4 regions of the Azoarcus sp. CIB genome follow, and region 2 is predicted to be linked to each of the others. Evidence: predicted binding sites of a transcription regulator. Region 2 holds the regulator's gene; each other region holds the start of a gene.
The links. Region 2 encodes FliA, which starts transcription of late flagellar genes. Its sites were predicted from a motif close to CTAAAGTTNNNNNNNNNNNNGCCGNTA; they were not measured.
Positions count from the first base shown of each region.

Region 1 (3,283 bases), 450 kb from region 2:
CCTGATGCGATTTCGTTTGATGAGCTGCCGTGCGGACACGGCCTGTAAGGTGGTCTGAAGATGCCTGCTGGTGATTCCCCCTTCGGTCGCAAGCCCGCAACGCCGGTAACTGCTGCGCGCACGACGGCGGATGTCCCCGCTCGCCTCAATTTCGCGGCGAATTCCGCGCCGGGGCTGGCGGCGATGGCCGCCGCAGCGGCTGCGTCGGCGCTGTCGGCGTCCGGCGAGCGCGAGTTCGAGCTGACTTCGGCCGATTTCGAACGCATCCGTAAGCTCATCTACGACCACGCGGGCATCGTCCTGTCGCCGGCGAAGCAGGACATGGTCTACAGCAGGCTGGCGCGGCGGCTGCGCGCATGCGGGGACCGCAGCTTCGCGCAATACATCGGCCGCCTCGAGCGCGATCGCACCGAGTGGGAGACCTTCGTCAATTCGCTGACGACCAATCTCACCTCGTTCTTCCGCGAGGCGCACCATTTCGACATCCTCGCCGAGCGCATGCGGCGCGTCGCCGAACGTCGCACGCTACGCATCTGGTGCAACGCGGCATCCACCGGCGAGGAGCCTTACTCGCTCGCGATCACGGCGTGCGAGGCGTTCAATACGCTCAGCCCGCCTGTCCAGATCATCGCCAGCGACATCGATACCAGCGTCCTCGCGCATGCCGAGCGTGGCGTGTATCGCGACGACCGCGTGGCGCGCATATCGCCGGAGATGCTGCGGCGCTATTTCGAGCAGGGGGCCGGTCTGGCGTCGGGCGAGCATCGTGTGCGGCCGGAGCTGAAGCGCCTGCTGACCTTCAGGCGCATCAACCTGCTCGATGCGGTGTGGCCGGTGCAGGGGCCGCTGGATGCGATCTTCTGTCGCAACGTCATGATCTACTTCGACAAAACGACCCAGTACGGCATCCTCAAGCGTTTCGGGCCGCTGCTGCGCAAGGACGGGGCGCTGTTCGCCGGCCATTCCGAGAGTTTCATGCACGCGGGCGACCTGTTCCGTTCGACGGGACGCACCGTCTATCAGCGCACCGATGCCGACGGCAACTAGACCCCTGTCCTCCGGGCATGTGTCCGGTGGCCGCATCATCTTCATCGGCGCCTCGACGGGGGGCACCGAGGCGATCAAGCAGGTCCTGCTCGGGATGCCGCAGAATTCGCCGCCGATCCTGATCACCCAGCACATGCCCGAGATGTTCACCGGCGCGTTCGCGCGCCGCCTCGACGGGTTGTGCGCGATACGGGTCAAGGAGGCAGAGAACGGCGAGGCGGTGCTGCCGGGCACGGCCTACATTGCGCCGGGGCATTCGCACCTCCTGATCCGGCGTGTGCCGGCGGGCGGTTTCCAGTGCGAGCTGTCGCGCGCGGATCCCGTCAACCGTCACCGGCCTTCCGTCGATGTGCTTTTTGGCTCGGCCGCAGAGCTGGCGGGGGCGGCGGCGGTGGGTGTCCTGCTGACGGGTATGGGCAAGGACGGCGCGCGAGGCTTGCTCGCGATGCGGCGTGCGGGTGCGTGGACCATTGCCCAGGATGCCGGCTCGTGCGTCGTGTACGGCATGCCGCGCGAGGCGGCGATGATCGGCGCAGCGTGCGAGGTCGTGCCGCTGGATGACATCGCACCGCATGTGTTGCGCCAGGCGGTGCCGGGCGGCGCGCGCGATGCCTAGCCGGGAACCGGGCGGCGGTTCACCCGGACCACGACCATAATGCGAAAATGTCGGGCCGACGGGAAAACGGTGCAAATTCCGTGGTGCGGCGCCTCAAGTATTTCAAGTCACTGACGTTATCTTGATTGTAATCACGGCGCAGGGATGCCGCCCCGATCATATTGCCGCGTATCGCGGAGAGTGAAATGTCCGAACTGTTCAAGAATATCGAGGCCCGCACGCGTTTGGCCGGCACGAACAAGCTGGAGATACTGCTGTTCACGCTCGGTGTCGATCAGCGCACCGGACGTCGCGAGACCTTCGGTATCAACGTGTTCAAGGTGCGCGAGGTGATGCGCACCCCGGCCATCACCGCTGCACCGGAGATGCCGTCCTCGGTGGAAGGCATGGTCAGCCTGCGCGGCGTGCTGGTGCCGGTGGTCGATCTCGGCCGTTATGTCGGTGTCGGCGCCGACGCCCGGCGCGACATCATGATCGTCACCGAGTACAACGGCCACACGCAGGGTTTCCTCGTCGAGGCGGTCGATACCATCCTGCGCCTCGACTGGGCGCAGATGCGCGTGCCCCCGGACATGCTCACGGCGAAGATGGGGGGGCTGGTCACCGCGGTCACCGAGCTCAAGGACAACAAGCTGGTCATGATGCTGGACGTCGAGAAGGTGCTGGCGGAAACGACGACCCAGGACGATCAGTACCTCTTCAAGGGGATCGAACCGATCGAGGGAAGCGCGCACACGGTGTATTTCGCCGACGACTCCTCGGTCGCGCGCCGCCAGATCGAACGCACGCTCGACGTGCTGGGCGTGCCCTATGTCGGGTCGATCAACGGTCGCATGGCGTGGGAAGAACTGGAGAAGGCGGCACGGTTTGCCGAAACCACCGGGCGCAAGGTCAGCGACGTGGTGAGCCTGGTGCTCACCGACGTCGAGATGCCGGAGATGGACGGCTACATCCTCACCAAGTCGATCAAGTCCGATCCGCGCTTTGCGGGCATCCCGGTGATCATGCACTCGTCGCTGTCCGGCATGTCGAACCAGCAGCTCGGCAAGTCGGTCGGCGTCGATGAATATGTTCCCAAGTTCGAACCTCAGCGTCTCGCCGAGACGCTGCGCCGCCTGCTCAATCGGGATGAGCAGCAAACCCGCGCGTCCTGAGGAATTCCTGTCATGTCCAGCTACCAGTCCGAAGAAAACGGCGTGCTCAACGTCGTCGATGGCCGTACCAGCCTCGCCGGCTCGAACCGCATGGAGATCCTGCTGTTCTCGCTCGGGACCACGGAAACCTTCGGCATCAACGTGTTCAAGGTCCGCGAGGTGTCGGCTGCGCCGTTCATCACGCGCGCGCCCAACATGCCGGCGGGTGTCGAGGGCCTGATCTCGCTGCGCGGCAACGTCATCCCGGTGCTGTCGCTGGCGAAGATCCTCGGCCTTGCGCGGCCCGGCGATCCGCTCGGCGCGTCGATGATGGTCACCGAATACAGCAAGCGCACGCTCGGCTTCCTGGTGTCCGGGGTCGATCGCATCATCCGCGTCGATTGGGACAAGGTGCGTGCGCCGGACAACATTTCGAGCAACGTGCATAACTACATCACCGCGATCACCGAGCTGCCCGACGGCAAGC
Region 1 is NZ_CP011072.1:3,531,778-3,535,060, reverse strand. It holds gene motB (flagellar motor protein MotB) at 1-5, shown strand, start outside; gene AzCIB_RS15750 (CheR family methyltransferase) at 184-1,047, shown strand; gene AzCIB_RS15745 (chemotaxis protein CheB) at 1,031-1,663, shown strand; gene AzCIB_RS15740 (chemotaxis protein) at 1,849-2,817, shown strand; gene AzCIB_RS15735 (chemotaxis protein) at 2,830-3,283, shown strand, end outside.
Region 1: the regulator FliA is predicted to act here: its motif matches at 1,756-1,782, upstream of AzCIB_RS15740 (chemotaxis protein).

Region 2 (3,283 bases):
CGTCGGATTCGGACATCATTGATCGTGGTGGCGTGTTCGCGCTGGTCGGGCCGACGGGCGTGGGCAAGACCACGACGACGGCGAAGCTCGCTGCGCGCTGCGTCGTGCGCCACGGCGCCGAGCGGCTGGCACTGATCACGACCGACGGCTACCGGATCGGCGCGCAGGAGCAGCTGCGCATCTACGGCCGCATCCTCGGGGTGCCAGTGTTCTCGGTGCGCGACGCCGCCGACCTGCGCCAGACGCTTGCCGAGCTGCGCAACAAGCACATGGTGCTGATCGACACGATGGGCATGAGCCAGCGCGACAAGATGGTGGCCGAGCAGGCGGCGATGCTGACCGGTGCCGGCGACGTGCGCCGCCTGCTGCTGCTCAATTCGACCTGCCGCGGCGACACGCTCGCCGACGTCGTGCGTGCTTACAGTGGACCGGACCTGGCCGGCTGCGTGCTGACCAAGGTCGACGAGGCGGCATCGCTCGCTCCGGCGCTCGATGTGGCCGTGCGCAACGAGCTCAATGTGTTCTATGTCGCCAACGGCCAACGCGTGCCTGAGGACCTGCACCTGCCGAATCGCGCCTACCTGCTGCACCGCGCGCTGCGCGAGCAGGCGACCGAGTCGCCGTGGAAGCTGCAGGGCGACGAAGCGGCGCTGATGCTGGCGGCCGGCGGAGTCTGACATGATCGACCCGCGGGAAGACCAGGCGGCCGGGCTGCGGCGCCTGTTCCGGCGCGCCCCTCCGACGGTTGTCGCGCTGTACGCGACCGGGCGCCGCCGTGCGCATGTCGCGTTGCAGGCGGCGCACCGCATTGCCGGGCACAGCCAGCGCGTGCTGTTGCTCGACGAGGTGCAGGGCGAGGAGTCGCTGGCCGGCGTGCTCGGCCTGCCTCCGGGCGGCGATCTGCTGGGCGTGCTCGGCGGCCGCAGTTCGGCGCGCGAGTTGCTGCAGCCGGTGCCGGGTCTGCTCGGGCGCGTACCGGTGGGGGCTTGCGCCCTCGCGTTGCCGCTGCTCGACGGCGAGCGGCGCGATTGCGTGCTCGATGCGTTGCGTACGCTGCAGCGCCCCGCGAGCTTCATCCTGATCCATTCGGCGTGCGAGAGCGCCGCAGATCCGTCGCCCTTCGCGCTGGCGGCACCGCGCCGGCTGGTCGTCGCCGAGGCGAGCCGCAGCGGTGCGACGGACGCCTACCAGGTGATCAAGGGGCTCGCTGCCGCCGGGGCGGGCTCGCTGCACGTGGCGGTGTGTGGTGCGCGCGGCCGTGCCGACGCCGCGGCCTTCTTTCGCAGCCTCAGCGAACTCGTGCGCCGCCATGTCGGCGTGCCGCTCGCCTGGCTGGGCGAACTCGAGCGCGACGAGCTGGTTGCGGGGCTGGGGCACAGCGCCGCGGAAGCGTTGCCGCGCGACGCGGAGGCTGCCTTCCTGAGGCGTCTCGCGGCTTTCGGCAACGCACGGGCCGGCGCGGCGCCAGTCCGGGGGAGGCAGACATGGGATTGAGTGCGTACCCGTTTGGCAAAAGCGGTCCGGCAGGGGGACAATGGAAATCCGCTGGTTTGCCCCCATGCCCGGAAACCCGTCCAGGACGGAAGAAAATACAGGCGAAGTGGATGTACGACGCAGCTGGTAATCTCGACAAGAACCACCTCGTGGAGGCTTATGCCCCCCTGGTCAAGCGCATCGCCTACCACCTGATGGCGAAGCTGCCGGCCAGCGTGCAGATGGATGACTTGATCCAGAACGGCATGATGGGCCTGCTGGATGCGATCAGCCGTTTCGAGGATGGGCTCGGCGCGCAGTTCGAGACCTACGCGGTGCAGCGCATCCGCGGCGCGATGCTCGACGGCCTGCGCGAGAACGACTGGCTGCCGCGCAGCCTGCGGCGCGACATGCGCCGCATCGAGTCGGCGGTGCACGAGCTCGAGCAGCGCAACGGGCGCCAGCCGAGCGAGGTGGAGCTCGCGGAATTACTGGGGATGCCGCTCGTCGAGTACCAGCGCATGCTGCAGGACGCGCGTGGCTACCAGCTCGTGCATTTCGAGGACTTCACCGACGGCGAGGGCGAGGACTACTTCGAGCGCCACCTCGGCGCGCACGAGTCGAATCCGGCCGACATCCTCGAGAAGGCGGACATGCGTAACGCGCTCGTGCGGGCGATCGAAGATCTGCCCGAGCGCGAGAAACTGATGATGGCGCTGTACTACGACGAGGAGCTCAACCTGCGCGAGATCGGTGAGGTGCTGGGCGTTTCCGAGTCGCGCGTGTGCCAGCTCCACAGCCAGGCTGTGGCGCGCCTGCGCTCGCGCATCCTGGGGACCGCGCGGCCGGCCGGCGCGACGACCGGGGCGCGTCGCGGACGGCCGCCCAAGAATCCGCCGTCCGGCGCCTGAGCGGGCCGGCCGGGGGACTGCGGACATGGACAAGATCAGCATCGTCGGGCTCACCCTCGGCATCTCCGCCCTGATCATGGGGCAGGTGATCGAGGGCGGCCATATCGCATCGCTCCTGCAGCCCACTGCCTTCCTGATCGTGATCGGCGGCACGCTGGGTGCGGTGATGCTGCAGAGCCCGCTGAAGGTTTTCCGCGCAGGCATCCGCATGACCCGCTGGGTCTTCGTGCCGCCGCCGTCGAGCCATGCGGCGCTGATCCGCCAGGCGACGAGCTGGAGCCAGATCGCGCGCAAGGAGGGGCTGCTGGCGCTGGAGGCGCAGATCCCGCGCATCAACGACGCATTCACCCGCAAGGGGCTGCAGCTCCTTGTCGATGGCGTCGAGCCGCAACGGCTGCGCGAGGTGCTGGAGGTCGAGATCGACGCCTGGGCGGCGCAGATGCGCCAGGGCGCGCGCATCTGGGAGGCTGCGGGCGGCTACGCGCCGACGCTGGGTATTCTCGGTGCGGTGCTGGGCCTGATCCACGTGATGGAGAACCTGACCGATCCGTCGAAGCTGGGCGCCGGCATTGCGGTGGCCTTCGTCGCGACGGTGTATGGCGTGGGCTTCGCCAACCTCGTTTTCCTGCCGATGTCGAAGAAGCTGATGGCTTACGTGGCCGACGGAGTGTCGCAGCGCGAGATGCTCGTCGACGGGCTGGTCGGCATCGCCAACGGCGACAACCCGCGCATCATCGAGAGCCGCATGCAGGGCTACATCGCCTGAGCGTGCCGCGATGCGACGCCACCGCCGACACCGCCAGCTGGACGACGCGAACCACGAGAATCAGGATCGCTGGCTCGTGTCCTACGCCGACTTCATCACGCTGCTGTTCGCGTTCTTCGTCGTGATGTATTCG
Region 2 is NZ_CP011072.1:3,984,788-3,988,070, reverse strand. It holds gene flhF (flagellar biosynthesis GTPase FlhF) at 1-677, shown strand, start outside; gene AzCIB_RS17815 (MinD/ParA family ATP-binding protein) at 679-1,494, shown strand; gene AzCIB_RS17810 (RNA polymerase sigma factor FliA) at 1,605-2,384, shown strand; gene AzCIB_RS17805 (flagellar motor protein) at 2,410-3,150, shown strand; gene motD (flagellar motor protein MotD) at 3,161-3,283, shown strand, end outside.

Region 3 (3,283 bases), 2.4 Mb from region 2:
ACCTGCTCAAGCAGTGGGAAGCACGCCAGCTCGGCTGGACCACGGCGCGCAAGCGCGAATCGCTCGAGCGCGTCCTCGCGGCCAACGATCCCGCAACGCTGCACGCGCGTCTGCACGCCCTCGTCCGCTCGTGGACGCAAGCGCCGGGCGACCCCGAAGCGCCGGCCCCCCGCGAACCGTCCGACGCAGCAAACGCGCCAGCGAACGCACCGTCCGCCGGCGCACCCACGCCCCCTGCCGGTGTGGCACCCGAAATGCGCCAGATCGCATCTGGAGAAGCCGGCGAACTGCTGGCTGCACGCCAGGAACTGCTGCAGCTCGCGCTCGAAACGGTGCTCCCACCGCTGCTCACCGAACAGCCCGAACTCGCGCAGGAAGCCGACAGGCTCGCCGGATCGGTCAAGGCCGCCGGCAACTCGGACGATCTGCGCAACATCGCCGCGCGCATGCGCAAGTTCGCCTACCGGCTCGAAATGGTCGCCGGCGACCGGGCAGAGATCAACGCCGGACTGCTCAACCTGCTGCGCCTGCTGCTCGACAACATCGACCAGATCGTCGTCGACGACAGCTGGCTCAGCGGCCAGATCGAGGTCCTGCGCGACGTCCTCGGCAAACCGGCGAACGTGCGCCTCATCGACGACGCCGAACGCCGCCTGCGCGAGATCATCTACAAGCAGAGCCAGCTCAAGCACAACCACTCCGAAGCCCAGCGCTCGCTCAAGGAACTGCTCGCCGGCTTCGTCGACCACCTCGCCAGCTTCGCCGAAACCACCGGCGCCTACCACGATCGCATCGGCAACTGTGCCGACCGCATCTCCACCGCACGCGACATCACCGAGATCAGCGGAGTCCTCGGCGAAGTGATGCGCGAAACGCTCACGATGCGCGACGCCGCCCGCCGCTCGCGCGACGACCTGGTGGCCACACGCGAGCGCGCCCGCGACGCCGAAGAACGGATGAACGAGCTGCAGCGCCAACTCGACGAAGCCAGCCGCCTGATGCGCCACGACCAGCTCACCGGCGTACTCAACCGCCGCGGACTGGAAGAAACCTTCGACAAGGAAGCCGCCCGCGCCCGCCGCCACGGCAGCCCCCTGAGCCTCGCCCTGCTCGACCTCGACAACTTCAAGCAGCTCAACGACACCTTCGGCCACCGCACCGGCGACGACGCCCTCGTCCACCTCGCCACCATCATCCGGCAGAGCCTGCGCCCGCAGGACACCATCTCCCGCCACGGCGGCGAGGAATTCATCCTGCTCTACCCGGACACCACGCTCGAACAGGCCCAAACCGCCCTCGTGCGCCTGCAGCGCGAACTCACGCGCAATTTCTTCCTCACGCACGAGCGGAAGGTGTTGATCACGTTCAGCGCCGGCGTCACCCAATGGAACCCCGACGACACGGTGGAAAGCACCGTACAGCGCGCGGACGAGGCCATGTACCAAGCGAAGCAGGCGGGCAAGAACAAGGTCGTCGCACATCCCGTCGTCTGAACCGGATGCGCCCCCCGCAGGGCGCTGGCACCCACGAGTGATGCGCTAGCGGGCCATGTGGGTGCCAGCGCAAGGCCCTAGACAAATCTCCTTGCAAATTCCCTAAAGATTTTTCCGGGCCCTCCGTTAATGGATTCAACGGCAGACAAAACGCCCGCGCAGATGCAAACGGGGCATGAAGCCGGGATAACCGAAGTCACCTTTCGCTAGGAGAAACATCATGGCACAAGTCATCAACACCAACGTCTCGTCGCTCAATGCGCAGCGCAACCTGAACACTTCCGGCGCCTCGCTCGCGACCTCGCTGCAGCGCCTGTCGTCGGGCCTGCGCATCAACAGCGCGAAGGACGACGCGGCCGGCCTCGCGATTTCGGAACGCTTCGGCGCGCAGATCCGCGGCCTGAACCAGGCCGTGCGCAACGCCAACGACGGCATCTCGCTCGCACAGACCGCCGAAGGCGCACTCGGCGAGATCGGCAACAACCTCCAGCGCATCCGCGAACTGGCCGTGCAGTCGCGCAACGCAACGAACTCCGCGGACGACCGGGCCGCACTGCAGAAGGAAGTCGTTCAGCTCAAGGACGAAATCGACCGCGTCGCGAACCAGACATCGTTCAACGGTACGAAGCTGATCGACGGCAGCTTCCAGAACCAGGACTTCCAGGTTGGCGCAGACCAGGGGCAGACCATCACGGTCGCCAACATTGCAGACGCCAACATTGCAGCCTTGGGCAGCTGGACCTCGGCGGTAGCAACCTCCACCACCAGCGGTGCATCGGGTGCTTTTACCACCGCAACGTCCAGCGCAATCGGCCAAGCCTTCACCCTCACGGTTGATGGCACGAATGCCTTCACCAAGACCACCACCGCTGCTGTAGAGACGGTAACTGCTGCGGAAGTGCAGACCGGCGTGGATGCGTTTATTACCGCCTCCGCCGGCGCTTACACAGCGACCGGTACGGTTGCAGGCGGCGATCTGGTGATCAGCAAGGCTGACGGTACCGACATGACCATCGCGCTGACAAACACCTTCAACACCCCGGGCGGCTTCGCCGGCACTATGGTCGGGACGGCCACCAACGGCGATGCAGCCGGGACGACCATGACCGGTTTCGCCGGGCTCGACATCTCGAGCACCGCAGGGGCCGACAACGCGATCGTCGCAATGGACGCGGCACTGAAAGCGGTCAACGGCGCACGGGCGGATCTCGGCGCGATCCAGAACCGCTTCTCCTCGACGATCGCCAACCTGCAGACCACGTCCGAGAACCTGTCCGCCTCCCGCAGCCGCATCCTCGACGCCGACTTCGCACAGGAAACCGCGAACCTGACCCGCGGCCAGATTCTGCAGCAAGCCGGTACCGCGATGCTCGCGCAGGCGAACTCGCTGCCGAACAACGTGCTCAGCCTGCTCCGCGGCTAAGCTTCGGTTAGACTGGCAACACCCACAGGCGCGGGGCTCGTAAGGGTCTCGCGCCTGTGGCCCATCGGAGAGGTGGAATCATGACCATTCAGAACATCAGCAGCAACGCAGCGGCGATGAACGCCGGCGTGACGCGGGCGGTCACCGGCGAGCGCGGCGCGATTTCCAGTCCGGCCGCGCCCCAAGCGACGCAAGCCACCTCCCCGCCCACCGCAGTCGCCCCCACGCACGAAGCACTGATTCAGGCCGTGGCCGAAGTGCAAAAAGTGCTGGCGCCCGTGGCACAGAACCTGCTGTTCTCGATTGATGAAGACACCGGGCGTACACTGGTAAAAGTCGTCGATTCAACCACCGACGAGGTGATTCG
Region 3 is NZ_CP011072.1:1,091,989-1,095,271, reverse strand. It holds gene AzCIB_RS04900 (GGDEF domain-containing protein) at 1-1,493, shown strand, start outside; gene AzCIB_RS04895 (flagellin) at 1,714-2,916, shown strand; gene AzCIB_RS04890 (flagellar protein FlaG) at 2,997-3,283, shown strand, end outside.
Region 3: the regulator FliA is predicted to act here: its motif matches at 1,596-1,622, upstream of AzCIB_RS04895 (flagellin).

Region 4 (3,283 bases), 450 kb from region 2:
CATCGACGATCTGGATGCGCAAGCCTTCCGACGTGATGTCGAGCAGGATCTGATTGCGGAAGGGGCGCAGCTTGGGGTCGGCCTCGACGAGGGCCTCGATGCGCCCCTTCAGGTCCTCGAGCCGTGCGCGTTCGCGCGTCGCTTCCACGCCTTCGTCGTCGCCCTCGACGCGGTATACCTCGCGTCCCTTGGCTGCATCGAGGTTGATCGAACGGCGCCCTTCGACTTCGCCGCGCTTGCGTTGGCCGAGGGAACGGGTGAGATCCTCGCCACCGCCCTGGATGATGCTCGAGCTGTCGCCCGCCCCGCTGCCACCCTGCATCGAGACCTTGAGCGGATTCATGAAGTGGTCGGCGATGCCTTCGAGGTCGCCTTGGGCCGTGGAGCCGAGCAGCCACATCAGCAGGAAGAAGGCCATCATCGCCGTGACGAAGTCGGCGTAGGCGATCTTCCAGGCGCCCCCGTGTGCCGCGGCTGCGACCTTGTTGACGCGCTTGACGACGATGGGCTGCTGGCTATCGTCGCTCATGGGCGTCTCGTGGCGCAGCGGCGGTCAGCGTCGAGCATTGGCAAGGCGACGGCGGTCATTGCGGCCTCACCCCTTGCGGGCCTTGATGTCCTGCTCGAGCTCGGCGAAGGTCGGACGCTCGCTCGAGTACAGCGCCTTGCGCCCGAACTCCACGGCGACCTGCGGGGCGTAGCCGTTCATGCTGGCGAGAAGGACCAGCTTGATGCATTCGAACATCTTGCCGCTCTCCTCCACCTGCTGTTCGAGCTGGCTCGCGATCGGCTGCACGAAGCCGTACGAGATCAGGATGCCGAGGAAGGTACCGACCAGCGCACCGCCGATCATCTTGCCGAGCACGGCCGGCGGCTGGCCGACCGAGCCCATCACGTTCACGACGCCCATCACCGCGACGACGATACCGAAGGCCGGCAGCGCGTCGCCTAGCTTGGCCATGACGTGCGGGGCGATATGGGTTTCCTGGTGGTGCGTCTCGATTTCCTTGTCCATCAGGCCTTCGATCTCGAAGGCATTCAGATTGCCGCCGACCATCATGCGCAGATAGTCGGTCAGGAACTCGACCGCATGATGGTGCGCCATGATGGTGGGGTACTTGGTGAAGATCGCGCTCGACTCGGGATTGTCGACATCGTTCTCGATCGACATCAGGCCTTCCTTGCGCACCTTCGCAAGCACCTCGTACAGCAGGCCGAGCAGGTCCAGGTACATGGCCTTGGTGTAGGGCGAACCCTTGAACAGACTCGGAAGGGCCTTCAACGTCGACCTGAACGCCTTGGGGCCGTTGCTGCCGACAAAGCCGCCGATCATCAGGCCGACGATGGCAAGATATTCCATAGGCATCCACAGCGCCATGAGACTGCCATGGACGGCGTACGTGCCGACCGATGCTGCGAGGATGATCAGATAACCAATAATGAGGAACACCGGGAAGCCCCCGTCGATTCGACACGCGCGGCAACGCCACCGCACGCCGGAAGATTTATAGCGATTCTAACGTCACTCGGCGTGCAAACTTGAACCCGGAAATGAAAAGGCCGCCGGCATGTGCGGCGGCCCCTGGCGCGGACGGACGCCGCAGATCAGTCGGCGGTGGCGAGCGCCTTGGTCTTGGCGACGCGCCGCGTGGCCGTGGCGCGCTTGGTGCCCGCCGCCCGCGCGGCCTCGGCGGCGCGCTTGGTCTTGCCGGCGCGCGAGGGCATGTTGCACAGGCCGCACACGAACTCGTGCGTCGGATCGTAGGCGTGCGCGACGAAATGTCCGCCGCAACTCGTGCACGAGGCCATCTGCAGCAGGTCGGCGTCGAAGAAGCGCACCAGCGTCCATGCGCGGGTGAGGCTCAGCGCCGGCTCGATCACTTCGGCCTCGATGTGGTCGAGGTACAGGTGATAGGCCTTCAGGATCGCGTCCAGCCCCTTGAGGCCGGTATGCGCCTGGAAGAAACCGAAGAAGTTCATGAACAGCGACGCATGCACGTTCGGCTGCCAGGTCATGAACCAGTCGGTGGAAAACGGCAGCATTCCCTTGGGGGGCGACATGCCGCGGATTTCCTTGTAGATCTTGAGCAGACGCTCGCGGCTGAGCTTGGTTTCGGCTTCCAGCATCTGCATGCGGGCACCGAGGCGGACCATTTCGGCCGCGCGCTGGATGTCCTCAGCCTCTTCGATGATGCTCTTGTTCTTCATCGTATTCTCCTTGCCGCCCCACCCGGGGGCGCTCCACCGCGATCCTGCAGTGGCCGGCGGCATCCTCTGCCCCTTGCGCCCTGCATCTCCCGCAGCGCCGTGTCGGCGACTATCCCGCCAACCGCTTCACCGGCTTGCCCGCGGCGAGGATCGCCGCATGCAGGCTGGAACTCGTCTCGTCGCGCCCCTTGCCCGCGAGCAGCCCGGCAAGCAGCGCATCGTCGAAGCGGAATACCAGCATCTGGCTGCTGGCCATCTTGACCAGCTTGGCGCTCGAGAGTCCCTCGACCAGATCGGCAACGTCCTTGTCGATACCCAGGCGGAACATCGCGGTTTCCCGGTCGCTGCGCAGCATCTGCTGCGCCAGCATCAGGTACGCGAGGTTCAGTTCCTTGATTTCCGCCTGAAAATCAGGACGTTTCATTTCCGCTCCCTTTCAGGGACAAGCGCCATAAAGTTAAAGTGAATTGTGAGCAATTGCAAGGAAATACGCCGAATGGCATGTTGCACATAAGCCACAGGTAATAACCACAACACAGCCAAAGCTTTGTATCGAAAGAGAAATACCGAAAGCCCGCGGCTCTCCGAGAAAGCCGAACCTCAGTCGGCGGCAGTGACGACGCCATCCGATTCGCCGGTCTTCTGGACCGTCGCGACACGGTTGCGCCCCTTCTGTTTGGCGAGATAGGCGCCCAGGTCGGCCTGTTTCATCAACGCGTCGACGTCGGGCATCCAGTGTTCGCGCATCGCGACGCCGATGCTGGCGCTGATCGCGACGCGCGCGTCGCCGGCCTGCAGCGAAAGACTGTCGAGCGCCTTGCGCAGGCGTTCGGCGCAGCTCAGGGCGTGGGCCAGATCGGTTTCCGGGCAGATCGCAAGGAACTCGTCGCCACCCGTGCGGCACACGACGTCCTGGCCGCGCAGCGCGCCGCGCAGGGCGTCGGCCGCGCTGCGCAGGACTTCGTCGCCGACGTCGTGGCCGTAGGTGTCGTTGATCTGCTTGAAGTTGTCGAGGTCGATGATCATGCACGACAGCGGGCGCCCCCAGCGCTGCGCGGCGGACCATTCCTGCTGG
Region 4 is NZ_CP011072.1:3,535,568-3,538,850, forward strand. It holds gene motB (flagellar motor protein MotB) at 1-529, opposite strand, end outside; gene motA (flagellar motor stator protein MotA) at 596-1,450, opposite strand; gene flhC (flagellar transcriptional regulator FlhC) at 1,606-2,208, opposite strand; gene flhD (flagellar transcriptional regulator FlhD) at 2,318-2,632, opposite strand; gene AzCIB_RS15775 (GGDEF domain-containing response regulator) at 2,809-3,283, opposite strand, start outside.
Region 4: the regulator FliA is predicted to act here: its motif matches at 1,518-1,544, upstream of motA (flagellar motor stator protein MotA).